Linked DNA regions of Luteipulveratus mongoliensis. The protein of the gene in region 1 interacts with the protein of each later gene in a pairwise test. Links are inferred from orthologs where the notes say so. Each region holds a gene or a part of one and is shown in the gene's direction. Other genes may lie near its edges.

The links.
Region 2: the proteins of dnaA (region 1) and VV02_RS24645 interact in binary tests that used the Escherichia coli proteins (3 or more experiments, as listed by UniProt). The link is inferred for Luteipulveratus mongoliensis from one-to-one orthologs.

What each region holds. Positions count from the first base shown.
Region 1 is NZ_CP011112.1:498,795-514,604, reverse strand. The notes cover bases 5,734-8,727. They hold dnaA (chromosomal replication initiator protein DnaA), read left to right. Parts: upstream 5,734-6,494; coding sequence 6,495-7,961; downstream 7,962-8,727. Other genes in these bases: VV02_RS02375 (GAP family protein), read right to left, coding at 7,983-8,699; rpmH (50S ribosomal protein L34), read right to left, coding at 5,877-6,014; rnpA (ribonuclease P protein component), read right to left, coding at 5,734-5,840. Also shown: VV02_RS02420 (ParB/RepB/Spo0J family partition protein), read right to left, coding at 1-1,074; VV02_RS02415 (ParA family protein), read right to left, coding at 1,319-2,215; 16S rRNA (guanine(527)-N(7))-methyltransferase RsmG, read right to left, coding at 2,603-3,358; VV02_RS02405 (Jag family protein), read right to left, coding at 3,368-4,075; membrane protein insertase YidC, read right to left, coding at 4,139-5,149; membrane protein insertion efficiency factor YidD, read right to left, coding at 5,158-5,439; more of rnpA, read right to left, coding at 5,436-5,733; dnaN (DNA polymerase III subunit beta), read left to right, coding at 9,591-10,721; gnd (phosphogluconate dehydrogenase (NAD(+)-dependent, decarboxylating)), read left to right, coding at 10,846-11,841; DNA replication/repair protein RecF, read left to right, coding at 11,948-13,147; VV02_RS02355 (DciA family protein), read left to right, coding at 13,134-13,706; VV02_RS02350 (hypothetical protein), read left to right, coding at 13,824-14,819; gyrB (DNA topoisomerase (ATP-hydrolyzing) subunit B), read left to right, coding at 15,096-15,810. UniProt on the Escherichia coli protein: Plays an essential in the initiation and regulation of chromosomal replication. Binds in an ATP-dependent fashion to the origin of replication (oriC) to initiate formation of the DNA replication initiation complex once per cell cycle.
Region 2 is NZ_CP011112.1:5,165,775-5,181,397, forward strand. What follows is about bases 8,187-10,993. They hold VV02_RS24645 (HU family DNA-binding protein), read left to right. Parts: upstream 8,187-9,355; coding sequence 9,356-9,631; downstream 9,632-10,993. Other genes in these bases: VV02_RS26210 (recombinase family protein), read left to right, coding at 8,187-8,671; VV02_RS24640 (YtxH domain-containing protein), read left to right, coding at 8,855-9,193; epsC (serine O-acetyltransferase EpsC), read right to left, coding at 9,828-10,454; cysK (cysteine synthase A), read right to left, coding at 10,459-10,993. In the rest of the region: VV02_RS24605 (penicillin-binding transpeptidase domain-containing protein), read left to right, coding at 1-1,580; VV02_RS24610 (cold-shock protein), read right to left, coding at 1,678-1,881; VV02_RS24615 (hypothetical protein), read right to left, coding at 2,236-3,099; VV02_RS26595 (DUF2599 domain-containing protein), read left to right, coding at 4,113-4,934; VV02_RS24625 (hypothetical protein), read right to left, coding at 5,772-6,398; more of VV02_RS26210, read left to right, coding at 6,752-8,186; more of cysK, read right to left, coding at 10,994-11,388; VV02_RS24660 ((Fe-S)-binding protein), read left to right, coding at 11,576-13,849; VV02_RS24665 (MerR family transcriptional regulator), read right to left, coding at 13,921-14,658; VV02_RS24670 (DNA polymerase ligase N-terminal domain-containing protein), read right to left, coding at 14,692-15,054; VV02_RS24675 (CGNR zinc finger domain-containing protein), read right to left, coding at 15,051-15,623.

The sequences.
Region 1 (15,810 bases):
GCGGTCGAGGTCGTCCACGGAGGCGAACTCGACGGTCAGCTTGCCCTTGCGCTTGCCGAGCGCGATCGCGACACGCGTGTCCAGCCGGTCCGACAGCTTGGCGGCCAGGTCCTCAAGGTGCGGGTGGCGGGCGCCCATTCGAGGTGTCGACCGGCGAGGCTTCTCCTGGTCCCCACCGAGCGAGACGATCTCCTCGACGGTTCGCACCGAAAGGCCCTCAGCCACAATGCGCTGGGCGAGGCGCTCCATGGCCGCTGCGTCCGGAAGACCCAGCAATGCGCGCGCATGGCCAGCGGACAAGACGCCGGCGGCAACGCGGCGCTGGACCAGCGGCGGCAGCTTCATCAGACGCAAGGTGTTGGAGATCTGCGGCCGTGATCGGCCGATACGCCCTGCGAGCTGGTCGTGCGTGCAGCCGAAGTCCTCGAGCAGCTGCTGGTATGCGGCGGCCTCCTCGAGCGGGTTCAGCTGCGCTCGGTGCAGGTTCTCCAGGAGGGCGTCGCGCAGCAGATCATCATCCGTAGTGCTCCGGATGATGGCCGGCACGGTGGCCTTCCCAGCCCCCTTGCTGGCGCGCCACCGACGCTCTCCCATGATCAGCTCGTACGCACGGCCCTCGTCGTCCGCCTCGCGATCCGTGGCCGGCACCGGGCGTACGACGATCGGCTGCAGCACGCCGATCTCGGCGATGCTGTGGATGAGCTCGGCCATGTCGTCCTCATCGAAGACCTGCCGCGGCTGCTTCGGGTTCGGGCGAATGTCATCGACATCGATCTCAGCAAACTCGGCGCCGGGAACTGGGGCGAGGCCGCGCTGTTCGGACTCATCCTGAGCTGCTGCTGAAGGGGTGCTGCTCTCTTGCGCATCCGACGATGGATCGCTCTCGTCCGACGTGCTCGGACGAGCGGCATCGATCACGGCGGTGCTGGTAGCACCTGTAGAGGCGTCGTCTCCCGTGGAACCTTCGCCCACGCGCTCATTGAAGAAGACGTCACTGGGTCGCGCGGCTCCCGCAGGAGCACTCGGGATGAGCGCCCCTAGGCCGCGTCCGAGTCCCCGCCGTTTGTCGCTCACGCTTCCTCCAAGTCCTGTCGTGGAGCCATCCACGACGTCATACGTTGTGGGCGCTACCGCGCCCTGGTCAAGGTTACTTGCCGTGCAGACTGCTCTCGGGGAGGGCCTGCCGGATCGGCCCGTCCGTCCTCGTTCACAGACGTCGAGCGCTCGCTCTCCCGCTCAGAAGACCGACCTGCGTCAGCAAGTTGGGGACTCCCAGGACGTTCGTTTCCCGTGAAACATTCAGTCCTCGGTAGAGCGCTCAAGCGCCCAAGGAAGCGCCCCGCACCGCGAGCTCGGTCGCCGACTCTGCGTAGGAGAGCGCGCCGCTGCTCGCCGGGTCATACGTCATCACGGTCAGCCCGTGGCTCGGCGCCTCCGAGATGCGCACTGAGCGCGGCACTGTCGTCTTCAGGACCTGATCGGGGAAGTGCGTGCGAACCTCATCGGCGACCTGCGCAGACAGACGTGTACGGCCGTCGTACATGGTCAGCAAGATGGTGGTGATCTGCAGCGCCGGGTTCAAGTGCGCCTTGATCAGCTCGATGTTGGTGAGCAGCTGACTGAGCCCCTCCAGCGCGTAGTACTCGCACTGGATCGGGATGAAGACCTCCTGGGCGGCGACGAACGCGTTGACCGTCAGCAGACCAAGACTCGGCGGGCAGTCGATCAGCACGTAGTCGTACGTCCGCTCTCCGAGCTCCTTGAGATGAGCGGACAGGGCGCGGTTCAGGCGCTGCTCTCGTGCGACGAGGGAGACCAGCTCGATCTCCGCACCGGCCAGGTGGATCGTCGCTGGAGCACACCACAGTCCAGGGATGTCTGGGCACTCCTGGACGACCTCGCCCAACGGCTTGCCTTCGACCACCACGTCGTAGACCGACTCGACCTCGGCGTGGTGCTCGATCCCGAGTGCCGTGCTCGCATTGCCCTGCGGATCGATGTCGATCACGAGCACGCGTAGGCCGGCCTGCGCGAGGGCGGCGGCCACGTTGACGGTGGTCGTCGTCTTGCCGACCCCGCCCTTCTGGTTGGCCACGGTCATGACGCGTGTGTGCGCAGGCTTGGGAATCTCCGTCTGAGCGATGGCTTGCCGGCGACGTGCGTGCTCCTCCAGGGCGCGGGCGATCGGCGTCTCGTCGGAGCCCTCAAGGTCGATGGGTGCGCTGCTCGACGCGACGTTCGGAGCCTTTGGCCGCGTCGCCCTGGTAGCCACGATGCCCGCCGGGACGTCGGAGCTCGCGGCCGACCTTTCGTTGGTTTCACGGGAAACATGCGGCGCTGGGACCGCCGGTGCTGGCACAGGCGATGCCGGCGCGGTCGCGTGCCGCTCCTGGGCTCCGCCCTCCGGCGCGCTGGTCGCCGACCCGTTCGATGTGTCGCTGCTGCCAGTACTTCCCACCATGTGTGACTCCTCGTCAGCCAGTCGGAGCCAACCGACAGGTGCTGGTGATGCTTCGGCCTCGTGGCCCTGCCAACCCACCGGGGTCGTCGTCATTGTCTGCACCTACCGGCTCCGTTCAATCAGTCTTGCGTCGTCAACGACTCACAGCTGAGAGCTCCGTCGTTGTGCTCGCTTGGCGCGCTTCTTCTCGGCGCTGAGAGCTGGTCCGGAACCCACCGGCGTCCGAAGTCGTGGGGAGGTGCCGTCCACCCGGAGAGCCACGACGGTGGTCGGTGGATCGACCAAGCCTTCACCGTAGGTGGCGATGGCCGTCTCCGCGACCCGCAAGCGACGGAGAATGTCGGCGTCCTCGGTGACCTCCACCTGAGCGCGCTCCCCCTTGAGGGCAACCATCCTGCCTTGGGGGCGAAGCAGAGGCAGCGACAGACGTGCCAGCTCGCCCAGCCGGGCGACGGCGCGAGACGTCACAGCATCCACCGACAAGTCGTCCCACAGCTGTTCCGCCTTGCCTCGCCGAACGACCACGTTCGACAGGCCAATGTCTCGCGCCACATGCTCCAACCAGCGCGTCCGCCGTTCGAGGGGCTCCACCAGCGTCACCCGTAGGTCCGGGCGCGTGAGCGCGAGCACCATTCCCGGAAGCCCTGCGCCGGCCCCGACGTCCGCGACCGACGAGTCCTCGTCAAAGGCCGGATGGATGACCGCGCAGTTCAAGATGTGGCGGTCCCACAGCCGAGGGACCTCGCGTGGCCCGATCAGACCGTGGGAGACACCTGTACTGGCGAGGTGTGCGACGTACGCCTCAGCGAGCTCCAGCTGTGAGCCGAAGATCGCCGACGCACCAGACGGAGCCGGTGGCGGGGCCTGATCTGGCCCACGCGCGTCGTCCGGTTCCACGTGAAACGCTCAGCTCGCAGGCAGTACGACGACGTAGCGGCGCGGCTCTGCGCCCTCGGACTCCGAGGACAGACCTGCCGCGAGTACAGCGTCGTGCACCACCTTGCGCTCGAAGGCAGTCATGGGCTCGAGGGGCGCGCTCTCACCGGTCGTACGAACAGTCTCGACGACCGCCTCCGCCTGCTTCACCAGCTCGGCGCGACGATCAGCCCGGTAGCCGGCCACATCGAGCATCAGCCGGCTGCGATCGCCCGTCTCAGCCTGAACCGCCAGGCGCGTCAGCTCCTGCAGAGCATCCAGCACCTTGCCACCGTCGCCCACCAGGCGGCGAGGCACGCGGCCTTCGTCGCTGTCCACGATGGAAACCGCAGCGCGGTCTCCATCGATGTCGACATCGATGTCGCCATCGAGGTCGGCGATGTCGAGCAAGGTCTCCAGGAAGTCAGCGGCAACCTCGCCTTCGCGCTCCAACAGTGACTCGTCGCCGGACTCCTCATCGTCCTCGTCACCGTCATCGTCAGGCTCGCCGTCGCTGTCCGCCTGCGCATCCGCGCTGATCTCGTCGTCCTGCTCGTCGCGATCCTCGGCATCTGCGTCGGGCGCTACCTGCTCGATGCTCGCGATCGCATCCGAGGTCTCAGGCGTCGAGAGCCCGTCAGTCAACTCGTCAGCATCTGCGGCGACGTCGTGGGTGGGGGTGCTCTGGTCTTCAGTCATGGGGTTACTCCAGGAATCTCACACAGCAGGGTCAGGGGGGCGCGGGGCGCGAACTCAGCTCGCTCAGCGTTTGCGCTTGGGCGTGTTGCGCTTGGGCTGGACGCGCTGACCGCTGCCCTTGCCCGCTTCGACGCCAGACGCTGTGGCCCGACCTGGCGCGGCCACCGGCTTGTCGTCATCCGGCTCGTCATCGTCCTTCGATGAGGACAGGCCAGGGACCGTGAGCTTCTTGGTCTCCTTGCCCTTGGCGCGGTTGCGCTCCTCGAGGGCCTTCTCGGCCGCCGATCCGGGTGCTGGCATCCGGCGGATGACGTAGAACTGCTGACCCATCGACCACAGGTTGGTGACCAACCAGTAGATGAGCACGCCGATCGGGAAGTTCGGGCCGGTGATGAAGAAGATCAGCGGCATCAAGTACATGATGTATTTCTGCTGCTTGGCCATCGGGTTGTCCAAGGCGGCCTGCGGCATGTTCTTGGTCATCAGCTGGCGCTGCGTGGTGAACGTCGTAGCCGACATCAGGACGATCAGCACCATCGTGACGATCTTCGCCGAGAGGCCATCTGAGTTCAGGAACGTCGAGGACAACTGCGCGCCGAAGAGGGTCGAGCTCTCGGCCTGCTCGGCCAGGTTGCGGGTCAGCGGCCCAAGCGCTTCCTTCTCACCGTCGGCCATCTTGGGCAGACCGTGCAGCACGCGGAACAGCGCGAAGAAGAACGGGCTCTGCAGCAGGATCGGGAGGCAGGAGCCGAACGGGTTGGTGCCCGTCCGCTTGTAGAGCTCCATCGTCTCCTCGGTCATCTTCTGCCGAGACTCAGGGTCCTTCTTACCCTTGTACTTCTTCTGGATCTTCTGCATCTCCGGCTGGATGAGCTGCAACCGGCGCGACGACTTGATCTGCTTGACGAACAGCGGGATCAGCAGGATGCGCAGCACGATGACGAGTCCGACGATGGACAGGGCCCACGTCACACCGTTGTCGGAGGGCAGCCCCACGAAGGTGAACGCCTTGTGGAAGCCGACCATGATGGTCGCGACGAACCACTCGAGGGGGAAAAGGATGGTGTCGATCATTGAGATCCTCAGTGCGGGTGTGGCATGTGGGTGTCGCGATGCGGAACGTGGTCCACACCGCCGGGGTTCCAGGGGTTACAGCGCAGCAAGCGCCGGGCGGCCAGCCACGTGCCCTTGAACGGCCCGTAGCGCCGTAGCGCGGTCAGGGCGTAGGCAGAGCAGCTGGGGATGAAACGGCAGGACGGCGGAGTCAGCGGGGAGATGAAGCGCTGATAGAGCCGTACCAGCCAGACGAGTGGCAGCGCCGCGACGCTCGCCCGTTCGTGCGCAGTCGGTGCCGGGATGCTCACGACAGCCTCTTCAGCACGGAGCGCAGCAAGCGGTCCAGCTCGCCGCCCAGGTCGGCGGTGGTCGCGCCGGCACTGGCCGGCTGAGCGCGTACGACGAGGTCGACGTCCGTCGGCACCGCACCGAGACGCTCGCGAACCAGGTGCCGCAGGACGCGCTTGGTGCGGTTGCGCACGACCGAGCCCCCGACTGCCTTGGATACGACAAAACCGACACGCGGGAGCGGGTGCTCACCGGTGCCGGCTTTGTCGTTGAACGAGTCTGGGTGGCGAGCCGCGTGGACGACCAGCAGGTGGCCCCCGGCGCGAGCGGCGGAGAGCCGAGCGGAGTCGGTCCGACCACGCAGCACGGCGCGATAGTCAGTGGCCGTGCGCAGGCGATGTGCTGAGGGCAGCACAGTCATCCCTAGGTCAGCCACGACCGCGCGACCGGCGCGCGCTCAGGCCGACAGGCGAGCGCGGCCCTTGGTGCGGCGTGACGCCAGCACCGCACGGCCCGCGCGGGTACGCATGCGCAGACGGAAGCCGTGCTTCTTGGCACGACGACGGTTGTTGGGCTGGAAGGTGCGCTTGCTCACGGCGGTCTCCGGTCGGTCTACAGGCAGGGCCTGCGCTGTGGTCAGGATGACGCCCGCGATGGAGCGCCCGGTTGCGGCCAAGTCACGGCCGCTGTCGGAAGCCCACAGTCCACGGTTGACGCCACCGGTGAGGTGTCGACAGCAGTGCGCTCAGTGAGCATGCGAAAACGGCCATGACAGGCACGGTCGCCACCACGATACGGGCGTGGTGGAAGGCGGGTCAAACTGAGTACGTCCGCCCGAACCGCACCATTGAACGCGCGCCTACCGGACGTGGCCAGACGACACGCCGTGCATCGGCCGTTGAAAACCAAAAGATGGCCGTCACGGTGTTGCCCAGCGCCCTCGGAGTTGTTAGCGTCTGGCCTTCTGACCCGGCTCCACCTCTTCGTACACAGCCTGTGGATAAGCCTGTGGATTGCCTGCCTAGTCTAGGTTCGCTGGAGCAGCGGTAGCCACGACACAGCGGAGGGGAGCACGGTGACTGTAAGCGAGCATCAACCGGATCTTGCCCACGTCTGGCACTCCACAGTGCTAGCACTTGAGGAGACCGGCATCGCCGCTCGCGACCGTGCGTTTCTGCGGTTGACCCGTCTCGTCGGTCTGGTCGACCAGACCGCACTCCTCGCGGTGCCGTTCGATCACACCAAGGACATTCTCGAGACGACCCTGCGCGAGCCGGTGTCCGCCGCGCTGAGTCGACACCTCAACCGCGACGTACGCCTCGCCATCACCGTCGATCCGCAGCTGCGACAGACGGTCGACGGGAGCGCCGAGGCGCGCGAGGCCGGCATCGGTGAGGACGAGGTCGCCGAGACCGAGGCGGAGGAGCGTGCGACCCGCGACACCGTCGTACCCCTGCGGGCGTCAGTCCCGATGACGACGACTCGGCCGGTCGAGCCGGTCACCGATGCGCGACTCAACCCGAAGTACACGTTCGACACGTTCGTCATCGGTGCCAGCAACCGGTTCGCCCACGCCGCGGCGTTCGCGGTGGCCGAGGCGCCCGCGAAGTCGTACAACCCGCTGTTCGTCTACGGCGACTCCGGGCTGGGCAAGACGCACCTGCTGCACGCGATCGGTCACTACGTGCGCAACCTCTACCCGAGCATGCGCGTGCGCTACGTGAACTCCGAGGAGTTCACCAACGACTTCATCAACTCGATCCGCGACGACAAGGCGAGCAGCTTTCAGAAGCGCTACCGAGACGACGTCGACGTCCTCCTCATCGACGACGTGCAGTTCCTGCAGGGCAAGGACGGCACGCAGGAGGAGTTCTTCCACACCTTCAACGCGCTGCACGATGGTGAGAAGCAGATCGTCCTCACCAGCGACCAGCCGCCCAAGAAACTGAGCGGGTTCGCCGACCGGATGCGGTCGCGGTTCGAGTGGGGTCTGCAGACCGACGTCACGCCGCCCGACCTGGAGACCCGCATCGCCATCCTGCGCAAGAAGGCGATCGCCGAGCGGATGAACGTGCCCGACGACGTGCTGGAGCTCATCGCCAGCAAGTTCTCCACCAACATCCGCGAGCTCGAGGGTGCGTTGATTCGCGTCATGGCGTTCGCCTCACTGTCGCAGCAGCCGGTCGATCAGCAGGTCGCCGGCTACGTGCTGAAGGACCTGGTCCCGAGCGCCAGCACCGGCCAGATCACGGCCACCCTGATCATGACCAAGACGGCCGAGTACTTCCATGTGTCGGTCGAGGAGCTCTGCGGTTCGTCGCGATCACGCACGCTGGTGACCGCGCGACAGATCGCGATGTATCTGTGCCGTGAGCTCACCGAGCTGTCGCTGCCCAAGATCGGTCAGCAGTTCGGCGGCCGGGACCACACCACGGTCATGCACGCCGACCGCAAGATCCGGCAGCTGATCGGTGAGCGCCGGCCGATCTACGATCAGATCACCGAGCTCACCAGCCAGATCACCCGCGCTGCCGCGGGCTGAGTGCCGTCGACGCCGCGAGCGTCAGCCGAACAGGCGGGCCACGGCGTCGCGCGCCAGCAGGAAACCGACGATGCCGATGATCCAGCTCGTCGTCTCGCGGCTCGAGCGCTCCATCCAGGCACCGAACCTGCGCAGTACCGGCTCGATCAGCTGGCGTGCTCCGAGCCGGACGACCAGGAGTACCAGCGCCGGCAGGATCATCACCACGCAGTAGAGCAGTAGCGCGCCGACGTGCATGGGAACGGCGAGATCCGCCTTCGCCAGGATCCCGATGGCTCCCAGGTAGGGCAGCATCGTCGCGACCTCCAGGCCGGCCGCAGCCAGGGCCAGCGTCACCAGGCCGCGGTACCCGCGCTCCGCACCGTCCGCCGTCTCCACGCCCATCGCCTGGTCCCGCCAGCGGGTGAGGCGGCCGCCTCCCGCCTGCTGAGGGCGACTCTTGCGGACCATCCAGAACGAATAGGCGAACAGCGCGACGCCAAGCACGAGCTGCACGGCGAATGCGGTCTTGCTCTCCAGGAATCCGTCGAGGTCGTCGACGAACGCCGCCACCCCGGCGGAGAGCAACAGCCCGACCACGGCGTAGAAGGCGGCCACGGTCCCGAGGAAGACCACCACCCGGGCCGGCCGGAGGCGTCCGGGCGCGAGCATCAGCCAGATCGGGATGAGCAGCGTGCCGAACGACGTGGAGTCGATCAGCGCCAGGACAGCGAGGGTGCCAAGGAGAGCGGGGGTCACACCCTCAGCCTGTCGCCTCGGTACCGGGGTCCACAGCGGCCACAAGACCATCAATCTCAGCTGCACCCCCCACCTTGGGCGTACGTCCTTCGTCGCGGCGCGATTGACCCTCGCCTTGAACGTGAGGCCCGACCCGTTGTCCACAGGCTGTGGGGAAGCCTGGGGATGACCATGGGGATAAGCCTGTGGAAAACAATGACCCTCGCGTTCGACCCCGAACCCACGACGGGACGCGGTGCGCCCGCGAAGCCCTCGATCGCGGTGCTGATGACCGCAGCCCGTGCCGTATAAGCCCGCAAAACCAAGGTGTGCGACGGTTATCCACAGCCTGGGGATAGACCTGTGGGCAAGTCACAGCACGCCATTCACGCCACCTACGCCACAGAAGTCACACCTGTTTCGCCGCCGGCACGAGCTGTTTCGATCCCCACACCCTGCGCACAACCTGTGGATCAACAGTCGAATCAGTGGGGACGACGCGTGGACCGGCCGACTTATCCCCAGGTCGAGCAAGTTATCCACACCCTGTCTCCACGCCCTGTGCACAGCCCAGATCACCGAGATGGCGGTCCGTACGGCTGTTGTCCACAGAATCCACAGGTGCGATCACCACTACTACCCTTATCGACCAGCTGACGCCCCGCCCCGCGTACCTGGGGATGACGTGGACAGTGAGCCATTCGTTCGTCACTCATCCAGACCAGGAACGTGCGCCCCAGATGTTGGATTGCCACCAAAGACCCGACTAGGGTCGGCTCGCACCCGGCGTACGCGTGGGTGTCCTCTCTCGCTCCATCACACGACCGACGTCGGTGACCGGAGCGGAGCCAGACGACGAAGGATCGCCGCGCGGTCACCGCACCGTGGCGCGACAGGCAAGGGACGGTGGACGTGAAGCTCCGGGTCGATCGCGACGTGCTGGCCGAAGCAGTGACGTGGGCGGTACGAGGTCTGTCCCCGCGTCCGCCGGTGCCAGTCCTGGCGGGGGTGCTGCTGGAAGCCACGCCCGAGGGCCTGGTCCTGAGCGCCTTCGACTACGAGGTCTCAGCCAGGGTCACGGTGGATGCGCAGGTCGATGAGCCGGGCACGGTGCTCGTGCTGGGTCGCCTGCTCGCCGACATCTCCCGGAGCCTGCCGAGCAAGCCGGTCGAGATCGCGACCGACGGATCCAAGGTGCAGGTGACCTGCGGCTCAAGCCGCTTCAGCCTCCAGCAGATGCCGACGGACGACTACCCGACCCTGCCGTCCTCGCCCGACTCCACGGGCAGCATCAACGGCGATGTCTTCACCCAGGCGGTCGGTCAGGTCTCGATCGCGGCCGACCGTGGTGACACCTTGCCGATCCTCACGGGCGTCCGGGTCGAGATCGAGGGCGAGAAGATCACCCTCCTGGCGACTGACCGCTACCGGCTGGCGATGCGCGAGCTGAGCTGGAACCCGAGCGTGACCGATGCCAGCCACGTTGCACTGATCCCGGCCCGCACGCTGTCGGAGACGGCCAAGGCCCTCGGCGCCTCCGGGTCGGTCGACATCGCACTTGGCACGGCCGCCGGTGGCGACGGCCTGGTCGGCTTCGAGGCCGGTCAGCGGCGGGCGACCACCCGCCTGCTCGACGGTGAGTACCCCAAGGTCACCTCGATCTTCCCCACCAGCGTCGACTCGGTCTCCGTCATCGAGACCGCGGCGCTGACCGAGGCGGTCAAGCGTGTCTCCCTCGTGGCCGAGCGCAACACCCCGATCCGGCTGCGCTTCTCCGAGGGCCAGGTCGCGATCGAGGCCGGCACCGGTGACGACGCGCAGGCGAGCGAGGCGGTCGAGGCGACGCTGACCGGTCCAGAGCTGGAGATCGCGTTCAACCCCCAGTTCCTGCTCGACGGGCTGGGCGCGCTCGGTACGTCGTACGCCCGCCTGTCGTTCACCCAGCCGAGCCGTCCGGCCGTCCTGAGCGGGCAGGCCGAGGCGGACGGCGATGCGGACGAGAGCTATCGCTACGTCCTGATGCCTGTCCGTTTCGCCAGCTGACCACGCCACTCGGCTCGGTCAGCCGGCCCGTACAACTCCTGATGGTGGGGAGTCTTCGCGACCGCTCGCAGCGGGCGTAGCGTTCCACCAGGGCACCACCCGTTTCCGCAGAGCGCGAAGGAGCATTTCGATGCAGCTGGGTCTGATCGGTCTGGGCAAGATGGGCGGCAACATGCGCGAGCGCATCCGTCGCGCCGACCACGAGGTCATCGGCTTCGACCGCAACCCTGAGGTCAGCGACGTTGCTGACCTGAAGGAGCTGGTCAGCAAGCTCAAGGCACCGCGCACCGTCTGGGTCATGGTGCCTGCGGGCGACCCGACGCGCGAGACCATCAAAGAGCTCAGCGGCCTGCTGTCCGAGGGCGACATGGTCATCGACGGTGGCAACAGCAAGTTCACCGATGACCAGGCCAACGCCGAGCTGCTCAAGGACAAGGGCATCGGCTACGTCGACTGCGGTGTGTCTGGCGGCGTCTGGGGCCTGGACAACGGCTACGGCCTGATGTGTGGCGGCGACGCCGAGCACGTCGAGCGCGCGATGCCGATCTTCGACGCGCTGCGACCCGAAGGTCCGCGCGAGGAGGGCTTCGTCCACGCCGGCAAGGTCGGCGCCGGCCACTACGCGAAGATGGTCCACAACGGCATCGAGTACGGCCTGATGCACGCCTACGCCGAGGGTTTCGAGCTGCTCGAGGCCAAGGACATCGTCGAGGACGTCGAAGGCTGCTTCAAGGCTTGGACCCGTGGCACCGTCGTCCGCTCCTGGCTGCTGGACCTCCTGGTCAAGTCCCTCGAGGAGACGCCTCACCTCGAGGGCATCAGCGAGTACTCCACCGACTCCGGCGAGGGTCGCTGGACCCTGGAGGAAGGCATCAACCTCGCGGTCCCGATGCCGGTGCTGGCGGCCGCACTGTTCGCCCGCTTCAGCTCACGGCAGGAGAACTCCCCGCAGATGCGGGCCGTCGCCGCGCTGCGTGGACAGTTCGGCGGCCACGAGGTGATGAAGTTCGGCGAGGAGCCTTGGCGAGCGGCCAAGGAGGGGCACAGCGAGGTCAGCCCTGCTGCTCAGCCGAAGCAGGACGACAGGCCCAAGCCTGGCGCGAAGGCCAGCGAGCACTGAGCCACTAGCGCGGGGACGGGTCGGCCCGTGCGCCGAAGGTGACCTTCCGGCGTACGGATCAACGCCCTTGTCCGATGCTCCGCGAGATGGCGCGAGGGAGGAACGGATGTATCTGCGGCACCTGTCGCTGGTCGACTACCGCTCCTACCCGGTTGCCGAGGTCGAGCTCGAGCCAGGCATCACGACGTTCGTCGGCCTCAACGGACAGGGCAAGACCAACCTGGTCGAGGCGGCCGGATACCTCGCCAGTCTGTCCTCCCATCGGGTCGCGCAGGACGCGCCGCTGGTCCGAGCCGGCGCCGAGCAGGCGATCATCCGGGCGGTCGTCGTGCGCGACGGCCGTGAACAGATCGTGGAGCTGGAGATCAATCCCGGTCGCGCCAACCGTGCTCGCCTCGGCAGAGCGGCACTGACCCGCCCGCGCGACATCCTCGGCGCGCTGCGCACCGTGCTCTTCGCCCCTGAGGACCTGGCACTCGTCAAAGGTGACCCGTCCGAGCGGCGACGGTTCCTCGACGAGCTCCTCGTTGCGCGGCAGCCTCGCTGGGCCGGCGCCCGGGCCGACTACGACAAGATCCTCAAGCAGCGCAACGCGCTGCTCAAGTCCTCGATGCCATTGCTGCGCAAAGGTGCTCGTCGCCCCCGCCGTGATGAGAGCCAGCCCGAGGACGAGGCGCGGGCATCCGCTCTTCACACCCTCGATGTCTGGAACACCCATCTCGCCCAGGTCGGCTCATCGCTGCTCTACGCGCGGCTGCGGCTGCTGCATGACCTGTCCCCTTACCTGGCCAAGGCGTACGACGAGGTGAGCGCGGGGCGCGGAGCCGCGCAGGCGTCGTACCGCTCATCCGTGCACGAAGAGGTGGCCTCGGTGATCGCGGCCGGGGAGGTGCCTGAGCAGGCCGATCTCCAGCAGGCCATGCACGACACCTTCGCGCAGGTCCGCAGCCAGGAGGTCGAGCGCGGCGTCACCCTCGTCGGCCCGCATCGCGATGACCTGGTCCTGCAGCTGGGCGATCTGCCGGCCAAGGGGTACGCCAGCCACGGGGAGTCCTGGTCGTTCGCGCTGGGGCTGCGGCTGGCCGCGTTCCAGCTGCTGCGCACTGACCTCGGGACGGATCCCGTCCTGGTGCTGGACGACGTGTTCGCCGAGCTTGATGCCGGCCGGCGCGCCCGGCTCGCGGCCATGGTGGAGGACGCCGAGCAGGTGCTGGTGACCGCTGCGGTCGCGGACGATGTCCCTGATGCGCTGACCGGTCGGACCTTCCACGTGACGCTCGGGGAGGTTTCACGTGAACCCGCCTGAGGACGCGCCGGCCGCCCGTCAGCTGGGCCCGCAGCCCGTCTCAGAAAACCCGGCCGACGACACCGTCGACGCAGCGGCAGCTGCGCTGGCCCGGGTGCGTAGGGCTGCCCGTGATCGTGGGCTGCGACCCGGCTCCCCCGCGATCCGACGTCGGAAGGCCGGCGACCGGGGACGGTGGTCGGCTCGCGAGGACCGCGCCGGCCGCGATCCCCAGGCTCTCGGCGATCAGGTCGACCGGCTCATGCGCGACCGTGACTGGCGGGTCGACGTCGCGGCTGGAGCCGTCATGGGCCGTTGGGAGGAGATCGTCGGTGCGGACGTCGCACAGCACACCGCGCCCGTCACGTTCCAGGACAGCGTGCTGACGGTGCGCGCCGAGTCCACGGCTTGGGCGACTCAGCTGCGGCTGCTCAGCTCGACCATCCTGGGCCGGATGGAGCAGGCGGTCGGCGCCGATGTCGTGGTCGAGCTCCGCGTGGTCGGACCTTCGGCTCCGTCGTGGTCCCGCGGTCTACGCAAGGTGCACGGCGGCAAAGGCCCGCGTGACACGTACGGCTGAGGGACGTACAGAGAACTTGTCCCTTGCTTTGATGTGCTTGTTCGGGCCGATCCACGTACGGTGACACGTCGGGGATTCAAGGACCGAGACCCGCCCGACCAGGAGAGTGACAGGCACGTGAGCGGACCGGACCGCCCTGACGACAAGGACCGTCGAGTCCTCGACGCGTTCTTCCCCGATCCCGACGCGACGGAGACCGACGTCCACCGCGTCGCCCGTATCCCGGGTGCACCGCAACAGCCTGCCGAGCCTGGCGGCTATGCCAAGCCACCGCGCGGCGGTGCCGACTCGGTGACGCCGCCCGAGGAGGACGAGGTCATCGAGGACCCGACCGACCCCTACCTCACCCAGCCGCGGCAGACGGATCGGCCGGACGGTCAGCCGGACGGCGGCCAGACGCAGACCGCGCCGACGTACCACGAGGACGGTGGGTCGACCGAGACCGCCCAGACCTACAGCGCTACTCCGTCGCAGGGTTACGTGCCACCGCCCGCGGCGCCGGACTACGGCCAGCCGCAGCATCAGTACGCGCCCGCGGCCCCGCAGGGTGGCTACGGCAACCAGGGCTACCAGGATCCGTCGTACGCCGAACCGGCCTACGCCGAGCCGTACACCGAGGAAGCGCCCCGCAAGCGCAACGGCATGGTCGGCCCGATCGCGGTCATCCTGCTCTCGCTCGTCGCGCTCGGCGCTGCCCTGGTGTTCAGCATGTCCGGCGACGACAACAAGAAGGCCGACCCCACTCCCCTGCCGTCCGCGACGGGCACGCCGAGCGATTCCGGCACCGATGCTCCCTCGACCGACGAGCCCGGATCGTCGACCGAGCCGGGCACCAGCACTGAGCCGAGCACGTCGTCCTCGACCAGTACCGCCGCTGGGAGCTTGCCGCCCGGCGTCAAGGTCTGCAGCCCGACAGTCGGGGCGTCCCAGACGACCACCTGCGGCTTCGCCCAGAACGTCGCGGCCGCGGTCAAGGCGGCCGGCCCGAAGACCGGCCCTTTCACCGTGAATGCGCACAGTGACGCGACCAAGCAGGACTACGCCATGAGCTGTACAGGGGGCTCGGTGACGGTCTGCTCGGGCGGTAAGCGCGCGGTCGTCTACGTCATCTGAGGCGGATCCGGCCGAGCGGCTCGCAGGCCGGCTGGGACACCGGGCTGCGATTCCCCCCTCACGGCTGGGTGGGTTTGCGGCTGACACGTGTCCACAGGGCCCTCCACGCGCCCGTTCCAGGAGTGGAGACAGGTAGACTTGGTGAAGGTCCGTGCACCGTGGTCGTTCATGCCAATGCGTGAGTACGCCAGGTGGTGACACGGACCGTCCCACGCCACCTGTGTGGCTCGGCCTGCGCCCTGGCGCAGACCTGTGCCGCGCGCAAGAAGGAGCACCGTGTCTGACGCGCCTCATGAGACGCCCGACCTCCCCGCCGGTGAGGACGCCACCCCGCCCACACCCAAAGCCGCACCGCGCGAGCCGGCCCCGGAGGTCGCGTACGACGCCGATGCGATTCAGGTGCTCGAGGGTCTGGAGGCGGTCCGCAAGCGACCCGGTATGTACATCGGATCAACCGGCGCGCGTGGCCTGCACCACCTCGTTCAGGAGATCGTCGACAACGCGGTCGATGAGGCGATGGCCGGCTTCGGTGACTCGATCGAGGTGACACTGCTTGCTGACGGCGGGGTTCGCGTCGTCGACCACGCGCGCGGAATCCCTGTGGGCGTCAACAAGGACTACGGCATCTCCACGGTCGAGCTGGTCCTGACCCAGCTGCACGCCGGCGGCAAGTTCGGTGGTGGCGGCTACAAGGTGTCCGGTGGCCTGCACGGCGTCGGCTCATCCGTCGTCAACGCGCTGTCGCACCGACTCATCGCGCAGGTACGCCTGGACGGGCGCATCCACGAGATGGAGTTCGAGGACGGCGTCCGCAAGGCGCCGCTCGCCGACATCGGACCGACCGAGGATCCGGACGACAGCGGTACGACGATCACGTTCTGGGCCAACGGCGACATCTTCGAGACGACCGACTACGACTTCGACACGCTGCGGACGCGCTTCCAGCAGATGGCCTTCCTCAACAAGGGTCTGAAGATCAGCCTCACCGACG
Region 2 (15,623 bases), 4.7 Mb from region 1 along the record:
AGTTCGCCTGGACCGATCCGGTACCGCTGGCCAAGTCCGGCAACACGTGGGGCGTCAAGGTCGGCGACAAGTCCCTCTGGCACCCGAGGCTGACCGCGGACGGTGCGTTCTCGGTGGACGCGGGCGGCTCGGCGACCCGGGGTGAGATCCTCGGCCGCGGCGGCGCCAAGATCATGGCCAACCAGAACGTCTACGACATCACGATCGACCCGGTGAAGGCGACGGATCAAAGCGTGCGGTCACTCGAGGGCATCGTGGGATCCAGCCCGGGCAGCCTGGGCGCCAAGCTCAAGAAGGCGCAGAGCTCAGGCTCGAAGGGCACGATCGCGGTCATCACCTATCGCGAGTCCGACTACGCCGCGCACAAGGGCTCCATCGAGGGCCTGCCGGGCATCCTCGCCACGGAGCGTCAGCAACCGCTGGCACAGACCCGCACGTTCGGGCAGCCGCTGCTCGGCACCGTCGGCCACGTGACTGCCGAGATGATCAAGAAGGACCCGCAGCGCTACCGCGAGGGCATGTACGCCGGCACGTCCGGTCTCCAGGAGACCTACGACTCCACCCTCGCGCCCACGAGCGGGGTGACGGTGACGCCCAGGGGCAGCTCCGACGTCATCCTGTTCGGCCAGAAGCCACGCAACGGCACCTCGCTGCAGACCACGCTCGACCCGAAGGTCCAGGCGGCGGCGGAGAAGGCGTTGACCAAGACCGGCAAGACGCCGTCCGCTCTGGTCGCCATTGACGTGAAGAGCGGCGACGTGCTCGCCCTGGCCAACTCACCGTCGTACGGCATCAACCGAGCCTTGACCGGGCGCTATCAGCCCGGGTCCACGCTCAAGGTGTCCTCGACGTACGCCTTGCTCACCAAGGGTTTCAGCACCAGCACCAAGGTGCCGTGCCCGCCGGACATCGTGGTCGACGGGCGACGGATCGGGAACTTCGAGCGTGAGACGTTGAGCGACCCGACGTTCGTGGAGGACTTCGCGCACTCGTGCAACACCGCGTTCGTGAAGGCGACGGCCGACCTCGCGCCCGGCGACATGCGCACCGCGGCGACCGCGCTCGGCATCGGTGTCGACTGGTCCAAGCAGCTGGGCGTCGGTCCGGTCTTCACGGGTTCGGTGCCGGTCACGACCGGCAAGACCGATCAGGCGGCGGCCAGCTTCGGGCAGGCCCGGACCTTGGCCTCACCGATGGCGATCGCGGTCATGTCCGGCTCGGTGGCGCGCGGCTCGTTCATCCCGCCGGCGCTCGTGACCAACCCGAAGCCGGGTGGCGACCGCACGCCGAAGCCGCTCAATGCCGGCGCGGTGCAGGAGCTGCACTCGCTGATGCGCAAGGTGGTGACGGACGGCTCCGGCACGGTCATGCAGGGCACGCCTGGTGGCGACGTCTATGCCAAGACCGGGACGGCGGAGTTCACGCAGGACGGCAAGCCCTTGGTGCGAGCGTGGCTGACGGGCTGGCAGGGCGATGTGGCGTTCGCGGTCCTCGTCGAGGAGGTCGCGACGGGCCAGACGGGCGGCACCGTGGCCGCGCCCGTGGCCAAGGATTTCCTCACGAGCCTGCAGACCGGCTGACGATCGTTCGGGCATCTGGACACAACAAGACCCCGGCACCAGTTGGTGCCGGGGTCTTGTCTCAGCCGACGTGGTCGGCCGATATATAAGTCAGGTCTCAGACCGTGGTGACGTTAGTCGCCTGCGGACCCTTGTCGCCCTGGGTGATCTCGAACTCGACACGCTGTGCCTCGTCCAGGCTGCGGTAGCCCTGGGTCTGGATGGCGGAGTAGTGGACGAACACGTCCGGACCTCCACCGTCCTGTGCGATGAAGCCGAAGCCCTTCTCAGCGTTGAACCACTTCACGGTTCCCTGTGCCATGGGGGGTAACTCTCATTCTGTTGCTCTGGCGGTGACACCCCGCGATGCGGGGCACGGCTGCCGCTGGCCAAACCCCCGAAAGCGTGGAACACGGTGGAACACGCCCCACAACATCAAAGCGCCCGCTTGCGCGGGCACCTCTTCGTTCTGAGAGGAACTGCAACTGCAACCGCAGACGACGGTAGCACGGTCAAGATGAACGCCAGGCAGATGGAGGGCGACGGAAAAATCCTGCCCCTTCTGTCACTTCTGTCAAATCCTGGCCCGCAATGCCGCTGTACGCCGTCGGGCCGCCCCTCCCGAGAGGGGCGGCCCGACCGTGCGCTCACGTGAGCGCGGTGCAGAACGTACGGCTTAGCGCTTGCCGGACGTGCTGGACTGGGCGCTGGCGCCGGAGCGCTCGTCGCCCTCCTGCTTGGCCGGCTGCGCCGGGGCGGCCTTCTTGGGCGGCGCACCACCGTTGCTGTTCAGCTCGGAGGTCAGCACCTCGGTGAGGCGAGCCAGCTCGGAGCGGACATCGGACTGCAGGCCGGTCAGGCGAGACAGCTCCTGTGTGCCCTGGTCGCGCTGACGCTGGACGTCGGACTCGGCACGCTGACGCGCCTCGTCTGCGGCCGCCTCGGCCTCCTTGCGCAGTCGCAGTGCAGCCTGCTCGGCTGCACCGTGCAGGTGCTCGGCCTGCTGACGCGCGGCTGCCAGCTGGTCGGCGATCTGCTGCTCGCGCTCCTGCAGCTCGGCCGAACGCTGCACGGCCTGCTGCTCAAGCAGCGAGGCGCGCGTGATCAGCGTCTGCTCGACGTCGTGACGGTGCTTCTCAGCATCCGTGCGCGCCTTCTCCAGAATCGCGGACGACTCCTTGCTGGCGTTCTGACGCATCTCGGTCGCCTCGTTCTCGGCGATGCGCAGGAGCTTCTCGGCGCGGAAGCCGAAGCTGTCCTCCGCCTTGGTCGGCTCCGAGCCCGCCGAACGGGCCTTGAGCTCACGCAGCTCCTTGTCGGAACGCTCTGCGGTCTCGGCGGTCACCTGGTGCTGGCGGTTGGCCTCGGCGAGCGAGACCTTCAGCCGGGTGATCTCCTTGTTCTTGGCAGCCAGAGCTTCGTCGACCTGACGGCGCTCGTAGCCGCGCATGACCGTGTCGAACGTCTGACCGTCCTGGGGAGGACCGGCGGGTGCCGACGAGTTGGACTTGCTGGACGGGGCGGTGGCCGAGTTAGCCACGGATCACTTCCTCTGTTCCGGGAAAAGCATGGTGCGCGGTCCGGACATGGGTACCGAGCCGTGTCGGGCTTCTCAGGTGTGGTGCACGACCCGGTCGGGTCGAGCACCCTGGTCTGACCCGCTCGAGGGGGCGAGTGGGTGGGGGCTGTCACACAGGTTCCAACGGACGACCCCGACACAGCGAGCCGGAACCGTCCTGGAGCACCACTGATGATGGCACCACGTGAAGCGTCCCGAGATCCGCGACCATGCCGAGCCGAGTCGCTTGCACGAGGATATCCTCGCCGCCCGCCCCGCGTGGCGATTAGACAGGGACGACCACGGGCGCAAGTAATCCGCCTCGCAGCGCTCCAGGAGGGCTCGCGGAGTGGCGACGATGCCGGCTCGCTGGAGCCTGCGACAGCGACCGGAGGAGGAGCTGTTCCAGGAGGGCTCAGTTGGCGGTCCTCTCTGGACAACGTTGGAACCCTGGTGTGTGGGATCGGGTGGCGTCCGTGCTGTCAGAGCTGGGCAAGTAGCCCTGACCAGCACTGTTCCGCCCGACCGTCCGCCCGGTCGACTTCTGTCACGCCTCTGACCTGCGTAGATGCCTCGTTTTGGGCACCGAAATATACGGCTACGTCGTAGCCGTAGAGCATGGACTGAACTTGTCACCGACGCGACGTCCGCTCCTGTCAAGGCTGTCACAGCCGCATGCGTTCCGGTACGCTGCTGATGTCCGCTCTCAGAGCGGCCAACATGTAGATGCTCAGGACCGCGCTGTTGGCCCTGATGCGCTGTGGCCCTCGTGCCACGCCTCAGCCCTCCTGTTGCACCAGGGGGGCTGATTGGTACCTCCGTGACCTCTTGCCGCGTGAGTTCTGGCCGTGTCATCCTTGTCATGCCTCACCGACCACGATTCCGAAGTCCCGGTGCAACGGGGAGTCCGGCCGATGAGCGTCTGCATGGTGGTCGTTCGCTGGGTCCACTCCCGGAGTCGGCGGACGACCGCACAACCAAAAAGGAGTGCGGTCATGAACCAATCAACACGCAAACTCGCTCTGCGCGGCATTGTGCTTGCGCTTGTTAGCACCATGTACCTAGCGGCACTCGGTGGTCCAGCACACGCCGACGTGGTCTACCCGGTGGCGTGGACCAACATCGGGATCTTCCCTCGGACGGCGCCCAGCATGGGGGCACCCGCTGCGGGAGCGGCAGTCTCAGATGGCACATCCGTCCAGATCGCCTGCGAGACAACCGGTGAGTCAGTCAGCAACGGGGCATCGACAAGCACGATTTGGGAGCAGCTGTCGGACGGCAGCTACCTCCCCAATGCCCACATAGATACAGGGTCGGACGACTGGACACCAAACGTGCCTCGGTGTGGTGGAGGGGCGAGTGCGACACCGTCAGCTAGTGGCTCCGGCTGGGTTCCTTACTGCGGCCCGTCGAAGTACTTCTCAGATATTTCCGTCGAGCGTTGGAGCAATGGCGATTTCAAGATCATCGCCTGGCCGACCTGGGAAGCCAGAACCGCCTCAGATCCAACAGCCGCCACTATTGATGAGTGGCATGCCATCCAAAACTGCGTGAGCGGCTTGTATGGCACGCTCGCGGACTCGATCTACGACCAGTTGGAGTGTCACCAGCATCTGGCACTTGTGCCAGGTAAGAACGTTTGGGCGACTGGCACGACGTATGACCTGGAAAGTTGGCGTGGGACGTTCGACAACTGGCTAGGGACTCGTTGTGGAAACGAATTGAACAAGGAGCGCGATCATACCGACGCGCCAACTTCGAACGGCCAGCCAGATGAAGGGGTGACCGACATCGCTCCGCCGACCACGGTCGGCTAGTCAAAGATCAAGTGGTGCTGCGCCTAGCGTGTCGGAGATGATGCGTTAGGCGCAGTGCTATGTGTACGACCAGGGCGGCACCCAGCCATGCGGCCGTCCAGGCATGCACTGTAAACAGGAAAACAAGTGAGACCGCCATTCCCCAATAGATATCGCCACCCAGCGTGTTGGTGGTTTCGCATAATCCATCACCCATACAGTTCGGGATAGATGTGTGGTGAAAGGCGACCCAGATGGCGACTACGATCAACAGCGCCAAAAGTAGCGCCAGCGCACAGAGCGCGAAACCCTTCAGTTCTCTCTTTATGTTCAAACGCCTGTAGTTCATGCTTGCTTAAATTATAGCAAAGCGGCGGCGCTGCGTGCATTGTCAAACCTGCGGATCTTCTTTGATGCGGTACTGTGGATATCCTCCAGCGCACACAAAAGACTCCCAACGCCACTCTCGGCGTTGGGAGTCTTTTGTTCGTCTTACCGAACCCCAGATCTTCCGAACTTATCTCATCTGACTAACCTCAGAAGCTCCCGGTTTCATCCAGACGCAGAGAAGCCTGGCACGGCACGTGCCAGGGGCTTCTTGCCTAGCGGTAGAGGCGTATATGAATGAGGAGCACGAGCAGGCCGACCGCGCCGACGGCAATCCTCGACCTGATCGGTGCTGCTCGCAGTGGTCCCCAGATGAAGATCGCCGCAACCAGCGGTCCTCCGATGAATGGGAGAATCCCACCGACTAGCAGAGTGACCAACATGGCCACCCCGAGGCCAAGTGCCGAGAGCCACCACCCACGGTTGCTCGACTCAACCTGTGCTGCCATCTTGTCCTCCTAGGACATTGATCTAGATGTTGCCGTTGGCGCCGTCGTAGAACCTCTGGATGCTTCCAGACACCCAAGAACGCGTCCGCGACCATTTGTTTGTCTTCACTGGCGACCCGTGAACCAAAACGCTGACCGATGTCTTGTCGACGGTGTCCATCGAGTTGTTCCTCTGACGCTCGCGGTAGCACGCGTAGTTCTCCAGCGAGTACCCGACGCCCCCGTTCTCGCCGCAGCGCTTGTCCCCCGAGATCATCTGGCTTCCATTGTACCGCCACGAGCCGTAGGTGTTGAAGTACCAGTAGGGGCCGTTCCACCAGCTCCCGATGTGCCGCTGGGTCTTCCAGCGACGCTCCTTCCACCCGCTAGCTGCCAGCTTGGGGTCACTAACCTCCATCGGTGCCGACACCTCGAGGATCGACTGCGACCCGTCCGTAAGCGTGATCGTGTCCACCATCGAACCGTCACTCTTGGTGTCGGTCACCTGTCGAGTGCCGTCTGCGTAAGTCCTCTCCACCACGCCGTCATGCGTCGCGACCGCAGCCGGCGCGCTTGGTCCATCCTGCGCCACGGCCTCAGCGCCGCCTGTCCCCGTCACGATCACCGCTGCGAATGCGAGCCCCACCCCGGCAATTTTGTTACGCATCATGCTTTGAGTCTCCCCTCATGGCGGCACCCCTTGCGCCGCCCGCAGACACTCTGGCAGAGATCGGCGAGCAAGTCGACAGTCTCGACGCGCACTGACTCCGTTCGCGTAGCCCGCGATGCTAGCGCGTTGCGGGACAATGACGGCACCGAGCATGTGGACATGACTCAACCAAGCCAAGCGCCATTCGCTATGTCATCCGGCTCACAAACCGCGTAGCCCTTGGCATCGAGGGATCGACAATTCCCGAACGCCGAAATAGCCGCACTATCTCAATAGGTTTACGTCTACCTGAGCAGTCGTCATACGCAAAAACAATTTCCTTAACGGTCGCGGTTTCCTGGTAAAATGGATACATGGACCGTCCCACCCCCTCCAATTCGGCACCGGAAAGCCTCTCGTCAGCGAGCGGCCTCTTGGCGTTGTTGTATTTGCGGGTGAGCACCTCGCGCCAGGCGCACCGTGGGGGTGAGGCAGAAGGGTATTCGCTGCCCGCACAGCGGGAGGCCTGTACGCGCAAAGCGTCGGAACTGGGAGCGTCAGTTGCTGGGGAATACATAGACGCCGGCGCATCGGCCCGTTCAGCAGATCGAGACGGGCTACAAGACCTGCTCGCTCGACTGGCGGATAAGAGTCAGCCGCCCGTCGCGTTCGTCATCGTGCACAAACTCGACCGGTTGGCACGTGACCGTGCCGACGACGTCGCGTTGCTGCTGGCCATCCGGCAGGCTGGTGCGCAACTGGTGTCGGTCTCTGAGCAGATCGACGAAACCCCAGCCGGTATGTTGCTGCACGGCATCATGGCCACGATGGCAGAATTTTATTCGCGTAACCTCAGTTCTGAGGCCAAGAAGGGCATCGCTGAGAAAGCCAAGCGCGGTGGCACGATCGGCTATGCACCAACCGGGTATATCAACTCCACCACACGGATCACCGGCGACGACGGCGTCTCGCGTGAAGTCAAGACGGTCATCCCGGATCCAGTACGTGCACCTCATATCTCGTGGGCGTTCGAGCAGTACGCTGGTGGCGAGCTGTCGCTGTCGCAACTGACCGTTGAACTGGCGGCTCGTGGCCTCACCACCCGAGATAGCCGCGCCATTGGCAAACCGCTGGCCCGAGCCTCGCTGCACCGACTGCTGTCGAACCCCTATTACACCGGGAAAGTAGTGCACCGGGGAGTGGTCTATCCCGGCAACCACGAGCCCCTGGTTGACGACGCCACGTTCGCGCGCGTCCAAGAACTCCTCGCCGGGCGAAAGGTGGCCGGTGATCGTTCCTGGCGGCGGGACCATTACCTGAAAGGCTCGATCGTGTGCGCCAGATGCTTGTCCCGCCTGGGTTACTCGATTAACCGTGGGCAAGGTGGGCAGTACGCGTACTTTTTCTGCCTCGGCCGCGCCAAGAAGCGCCTGATTCCAGCGGGCACCAAAGCCACCGGCACACCCGGCACCATCTGCGACTTGCCCTACCTTTCCGCCGAGAAAGTCGAAGACGCAGTCGTCGATCTGTGGTACCGAGAAACACTCAGCCCCATGGAAGCGCAACATATTAAAGCCGAAGCCGACCAGCAATTGCTCGCCAGCCGCTCCAGCCAAAGTCGTAACCTGAAAGCCGCCGAGAAAGATGTGGCGCGCCTGACGACCACCAAGCAACGGCTCCTCGACGCCTACCTGGCTGAAGCCGTCACCCTCGAAGACTTCCAAGTTAGGCAAGCCGACCTGGCCGGGCAGCTAGTGGCTGCCCAAGGACGACTGGGCAGCCTGACCCAGGATCTCGACCGCCTGACGATCCGGCTCGACCTCGTACTCAGCCTGCTCGCCAGCGCTGGTCAGTTCTACGAACAGTGCCCACCCGAAGCACGCAGACTGCTCAACCACGCCGTCTACGAGCGGATCCGCGTCGGCGCCTACGAGGACCTGATCGAGGGTGACACGACAGACGTTGTTGAGACGGTCACCCGGCTCGGTGATGACACCTCGAGCGATGAGTACGACAGCTCAGACGGCAATCCCAGGCCAGATGATGATGCCTCACGCGGTGCGACCCCAACTGGCACGACGGACGCCGCCAGCGCCTCGAACGCACACACCCCGCCATCCCATCCAAACGGCGCCCAGAACGTCACACAGGCCGTCCTGGCGCCCAACGGCACCGACGACCAACCCACCCGCCAGGACGCAAAGAACCCCCGCCAGACCATGCGGTCTGACGAGGGTTCTAACGTCGATCTTCTGGCGGAGGGCGTGGGATTCGAACCCACGAAGCCGGGGTAACCGACTTAGCGGTTTTCAAGACCGCCGCACTAGGCCACTATGCGAGCCCTCCCCTGCCCACGGGTGGGCAAGCCAGACCATCCTAGACGCGGCGGGGAGACACGCCGACCAGCCACTCCTCGCCGTCACCAGCCGCACCGCCTGGCGTTGTTAGGGTCGAGCGCAGTCGAAAGGAGACCAACGATGGGCAAGCTGTCATTTCTGATCGGCCTCGGCGCCGGTTACGTCCTGGGCGCACGCGCAGGCAAGCAGCGGTACGAACAGCTCAAGTCACAGGCCAACAAGGTCTGGGAGAACCCTTCGGTCCAGAGCAAGGTCGGCGACGTGGCCGAGCAGGTCAAGGCGAAGGCGCCTGCGGTCACCTCCGCAGCCACTTCGGCCGCCCAGTCGGCCACCTCCGCCGCGCAGAAGGCGGCACACAAGGTGACCAGCAAGGACGACCCCCAGAGCGACCCCGCGGTCGGCGCCCACCGGCGGACCGACACCACCGGCGAGGGTCCCGAGAGCGACCCGCTCCCCTGATCGACCCCCGTCGGCGTACTGTGTCCGCAGCCAGGCGCGCGAAGATCCGCGACACGACGGGGAATTTCGCCGCGTGCCAACGCGCAATCTGCGACGAACTGCCGTAGTTTCAAACCCGGGCCAGGAGTGGCTCACCGTTCAACCACAGGACAGGACCTTTCAATGAACCGCACTGACCTCGCCAGCACCATCGCTCAGCGCACGGGCGTCAGCGTCAAGGACGCCAACACCGTGATCACGGGCCTCAACGATGTCATCCTCGAGGCCGTTGGCCGCGGCGAGAAGATCCAGCTCCCCGGCCTGCTCACCATTGAGGTCGTCGACCGCGCTGCGCGCACCGGTCGCAACCCGCAGACCGGCGAGGAGATCCAGATCGCTGCCTCCAAGGCCGCAAAGGTCACCGCCGGCAGCAAGCTGAAGGCTGCCGCCAAGGGCTGACCGCCACCCACGCCAAAGGCCCGCACCCCGACCAGGGTGCGGGCCTTTCGCATGCCGTACGTCCGCCGCGACCTCACGCCGCGCAGCACCTAAGAGACTGCGTCTCCTGAATCTGACGCACTTACAAGGGGGTCAGATTCGGGAGACGCAGTCTCTTAGCCGGGGGACGGCCCATGGACCGGTCGATCGGTGAGCGTCAGATCAGCAGGGCTGGATCGGCGAAGGGGTCGTAGGTGGGTTCGGGGAAGCGCACCTTGGCCGGGATCCCGGTGGCCACGGCCTGCGGCGGTACGTCCTTGACGACCACGGCGTTGGCGCCGACCTGCGCACGGTCCCCCACGCGTACGGGCCCGAGGATGCGCGCGCCGGCGCCGATGGTGACACCGTCGCCGACGGTCGGGTGGCGCTTCACGCGCGCCAGCGAGCGGCCACCGAGCGTGACGCCGTGGTAGAGCAGGACGTCATCGCCCACCTCGGCCGTCTCACCGATCACGACACCCATCCCGTGGTCGATGAAGAAGCGCTTGCCGATCTGCGCGCCGGGGTGGATCTCCACCCCGGTCACGGCCCGCGCCGTCTGTGACAGCATCCGCGCGGGCAGGCGCCAGCGGCCACCCTTGGTCCACATGCGGTGGGCCAACCGGTGTGACCAGATCGCGTGCAGACCCGGTGAGGCGAGCGCCATCTCCAGACGTGAGTCGACCGCCGGATCGCGCTCGATCGCGGCATCGATATCGGCGCGCACCGACTCGACCGCGCGGCGGACCGACTGGGTCACCTTCTTGCGCGGGACCCCGCCGGTCAGCAGCACGTCGGCACCCATGCCGTTAGTCAACCAGGCCCTCGAACAGGATCGTGGACAGGTAGCGCTCGCCGAACGACGGGATGATCACGACGATGGTCTTGCCAGCGTTCTCGGGGCGGCGGGCGACCTGGTCCGCAGCAGCGAGGGCGGCACCCGATGAGATGCCGACGAGCAGACCCTCCTGAGTGGCGGCCTTGCGGGCCCACTCCACGGAGGTGGCGGCGTTGACGTCGATGACCTCGTCGTAGATCTCGCGGTCGAGGATCTCGGGCACGAAGTTGGCGCCGAGGCCCTGGATCTTGTGCGGACCAGGGGCGCCGCCGTTGAGGATGGCCGACTCCTCCGGCTCGACCGCAATGATCTGCACACCGGGCTTGCGACCCTTGAGGACCTGGCCGACGCCGGTGATCGTGCCACCGGTGCCGATGCCTGACACGAGGATGTCGACCTCGCCGTCGGTGTCCTTCCAGATCTCCTCGGCGGTGGTCTGCCGGTGGATCTCGGGGTTGGCCTCGTTGGCGAACTGACGCGCCAGGATGGCACCGTCGCGCTCCGCGACGATCTCGTTGGACTTGTCGACCGCGCCCTTCATACCCAGGGCACCTTCGGTCAGGACGAGCTCGGCGCCGTACGCCTTGAGCAGGGCGCGGCGCTCCTTGGACATCGTCTCGGGCATGGCCAGGACGACCTTGTAGCCCTTGGCCGCGCCAACCATCGCGAGCGCGATGCCGGTGTTGCCCGACGTGGCCTCGACGATCGTGCCGCCCGGCTTGAGCTCACCAGCGTCCTCGGCAGCCTTGATGATCGCGGCGCCGATGCGGTCCTTCACGGAGGCGGCCGGGTTGCTGAACTCCAGCTTGGCCGTAACGATCGCGTCGGACTCGATGATCCGGTTGATACGGACCAGAGGTGTGTTGCCGATGGCCTGGGTGACGTCGTCGAGGATGGGCACTGCTACCGCCTTCGTTGGAGTTCGCTCACGGCCCGCAGCATCACCGAACAGTGCGCGGGCTAGTTATGCCTATTCCAACAGGCAGTTATTGATAGCGCAACCGCCGCCCACCAGGCGGTCACCGCCTGAGCAGGCCAGGTCAGCCTTACCGGTTACCAGTGAGTAACAAATGATTAGACTGCTCGCCATGTCAGCACTTCAGATCATCGCTGCGGTGATCACGATGCCGGTCACTCTGGTCGCCATTGCGCTGTTCGCTCGCGCGATCCGCACGATGATGGCGACGTACCGACTCGGCCAGCCGGAGAGCCGTACGAACAACCCGGGCGCCCGCACGTGGACCTTGATCCGCGAGTTCTTGGGCCACACCCGGATGTCACGACTGCCCGTCGTCGCGGTGGCCCACTGGTTCACGATGCTGTCGTTCGGGCTGCTCGTGCTGACCCTGGTCAACGCCATTGGGCAGGTCTTCAAGCCCTCGTTCATGCTGCCGCTGATCAGCCACTTCCCGCCGTACGAGTGGATCGTCGACGTCTTCGCGGTCCTGGGCTTCTTCGGCATCATCACGCTGATGCTGGTCCGCCGTAAGAACCACCCGGGCCGCAATCCCAGCCCGCAGGGCCGGTACTCGCGCTTCTTCGGCTCGACGTTCTGGCAGGCGTACTACGTCGAGCTGACGATCCTCACCGTCACGATCTGCATCTTCTCGCTGCGCGCGCTTGAGTACGGCCTCTACAAGGTGACCGGCGAGCACGACGCGAACGCGCTGCACTTCCCGCTCTCGTTCCCGCTCGGCGAGCTGTTCGCCAAGATGTCCGAGCACTCGATCGAGCAGATGATCGTGGTCGTCGCCGCGATCAAGATCCTGATCTCCTTCGCGTGGATGATCACCATCTCGCTCAACGTCACGATGGGCGTCGCCTGGCACCGCTTCCTGGCGTTCTTCAACATCTGGTTCAAGCGCAACGCCGACGGTCGTACGGCCCTCGGTCCGCTCAAGCCGATGCAGCTCGCCGGCAAGCCGATCGACTTCGAGAACCTCGACGAGCTCATGGGCGACGAGGAGTCCGACGACGTCAAGCTCGGCGTCGGCAAGGTCGAGGACTTCACCTGGAAGGGTCTGCTCGACTTCTCCACCTGCACCGAGTGCGGGCGCTGCCAGTCGCAGTGCCCTGCCTGGAACACCGAGAAGCCGCTGTCGCCCAAGCTGCTGATGATGACCTTGCGCGAGAACGCCAACGCCAAGGCGCCCTACCTCAAGGCCGTCGCAGCGGGCAGTGCGCCGAGCGAGGAGCCGGCAGCGGTGACGACAGCGCTGATCGGCGACACGTCGTACGACCTGAGCGCGCCGCTGACTGCGTACAACCCGCATGGGCCTGATGCGGTCATCGACCAGGACGTGCTGTGGTCCTGTACGACCTGTGGCGCGTGCGTGGAGCAGTGCCCCGTGGACATCGAGCACGTCGACCACATCGTCGACATGCGTCGCTACCAGGTGCTGATCGAGTCGGCCTTCCCGTCTGAGCTGGGTGGCCTGTTCAAAAACCTTGAGAACAAACAGAATCCGTGGGGTATGTCGGCACGCGCCCGGCTCGACTGGGCCAAGGACCTGCCGTTCGAGGTCAAGGTCATCGGGTCCGATATCGAGTCGGCCGAGGACGTCGAGTGGTTGTTCTGGGTGGGGTGCGCGGGAGCGTACGAGGACCGCGCCAAGAAGACCACGCGTGCCGTGGCCGAGCTGCTCAACACGGCCGGCGTCGACTTCGCCGTGCTGGGCGACGGCGAGACCTGCACCGGCGACCCGGCCCGTCGCGCCGGCAACGAGATGCTGTTCCAGACGCTGGCTGCGGGCAACGTCGAGACGCTCAACGACGCCAAGGTCAAGAAGATCGTCGTCACCTGTGCGCACTGCTTCAACACCATCAAGAACGAGTACCCGCAGGTTGGCGGCGAGTACGAGGTCGTGCACCACACGCAGCTGCTCAACCGCCTCGTGCGCGAGAAGAAGCTCGTGCCGGTGGCCCGTCCCGACGAAGCCGACACCTCGGGCGCGGCCTCGACCGCGGAGTCCGTGACCTACCACGACCCGTGCTACCTCGGGCGCCACAACGGTGTGTACGCCCCGCCGCGCGAGCTCATCGGCGCGCTGCCCGGTGTGGAGCTCAAGGAGATGGAGCGTTCCGGCGAGAAGTCGTTCTGCTGCGGCGCCGGCGGTGCCCGCATGTGGATGGAGGAGAAGCTCGGCTCGCGCATCAACCTCAACCGCACCGACGAGGCCGTCGCGACCGGCGCTGACCGCATCGCGATCGGCTGCCCGTTCTGCCGCGTGATGATGACCGACGGGCTGACTGCCAAACAGGCCGATGGTGAGGCCCGCGAGGAGGTCGAGGTCGTCGACGTCGCCAACATGCTGCTCGCAGCCGTACGACGTGGCAAGGATCCGGTGGGCGCCGACGCCTAGCTCCGCTTGCTCGCCTTGGGTCCTGGCAGGCGCGCGCTCCAGCGCGCGTCTCCCAGGACCCAAGGTCAGCATCAGGCTTGGTACAGCCAGATCCAGTTGCCACTCGGATCCGTCACGGCCGACGATCGCGGCATACCTTCCGGATCGCGAGGTGGAACAGCCTCGCGCCCGCCCGCGGATAGGGCCCGGCTGTGAGAGTCGTCGAGATCATCAACCATCAGGCCGAACGTCGAAGGCCCCCGCGGCGCGTCGGTGTCTTCGCCATCCTTGACCAGTAGATGGAGAAGGAAGAAGCCCTCCTGGCCATACTCGCCGAACAGAAACGACGAGAACTCCGTGTCGGAGGTCCTGCGAGTCACGTCGTAGCTCAGGTCAAAGGCCTTCTGGTAGAAGGCGATTGACGAGTCCAAGTCATCGACGGTGATCTTGAGCTGAACTGGTCTGACGCCGGTCGTGGTCGTCGACATGATGAGTCCTCTCCTCAGGATTTGGTTAACGTCTCTGACCTGCGCGTCGAGCCGCCGCCTGGTGCGCTCGAGCTGGTCTCGGTGCCGCGCGAAGATCTCTTGCGACGCCGGGTCTGCCGGCCCCTGGATCACGTTCCGGATCCGATCTATCGGCAGGTCGATCCATCTGAGTGACTGGATCAACCGGGCAAGACGAACTTGATCGCGGCTGTAACGGCGATACCCGGACTCCGGGTCAACTTGAGCAGGCGTCAGCAGGCCGACGTCGTCGTAGTGCCGCAACGTGTGGACCGACAAGCCACTGATGCGCGCGAAGCGCCCGATCGTCATCAGCTCGTCCATAGGACCAGCGTGGACTCTCGGGCCGCCCGAGAGTCAAGTGGCTGGTTGATCCTTCGTCAGGTGGAGCAGCCAGTCCTTGTCCGTCTTGATCAGGGCGTAGCGTCGGTTGTCGCGAATCCCGTGGAGGGTGAACACGATTCGCCGCTCGTTGCGGTCGTGCTCTTCCCACCAGCCGGTGTCGGCGATGGACTTGTGCTCGTCGGTGTAATCCAGATGATCGAGGTCATGGTCCGGCACGGCAACAGCGAGGCGGTTGTGCTTCGGCGACGTCGGCAGCCCCCGAGGCACTGCCCAGGAGCGCAACACGCCGCCCTCCTCCAGGCGTAGGTCGAAGTGCGGCTGCGGCTTCCGGTGGTCATGCAGCACGAACGCCGGCCGGGCTGGCGCGTCGTTCATGGCTGTGCCTGCCGGGACCGGTCCGCGTACGCCGCCTGCTTGGCTCTGTTGCCGCACACCGCCATCTGGCACCAGCGGCGGCGGCCAGAGCCGTTGAGGAAGAGCCATCCGCAATCCGACCCTGGACAGCCTTCGATCTGCGAGAAGCGTTGTCCTGTCAGCAGATCGGATGCCGCGACAAGGAAGCAGTCCAGCGACTCCTTGAGGCTGGGGCGACCCTTGAACACCCAGTGCGGCCCGTCAGAGTCGGAGACCAGCTCCTGCCGGGAACGGGCTTCGGCGATGGCATCGGCGACCCGCCGGAAACCCGCCGACGTTGATCGGCCGGTGAGTGCGTCGTACAGATCAGCCCGGAGCGAGACGGTGCTGGCGAGTACGTCCGACGCCGCTTGGGGTTCGCGAGATGCCTTGCGGATCAACGTGTTTGCACGATCGTGCGAGAGCAGGCCGTTGAGCTCACCGAGCGTCACGAGGTAGGTCAGGTCGCGCAGGTAGTTCTGGCGGTCGTCGTACGGCTCGCCCCAGCCCGAGCGGGTGTTGCACAGCTCGAGCGCCGGATGGCCACCGAT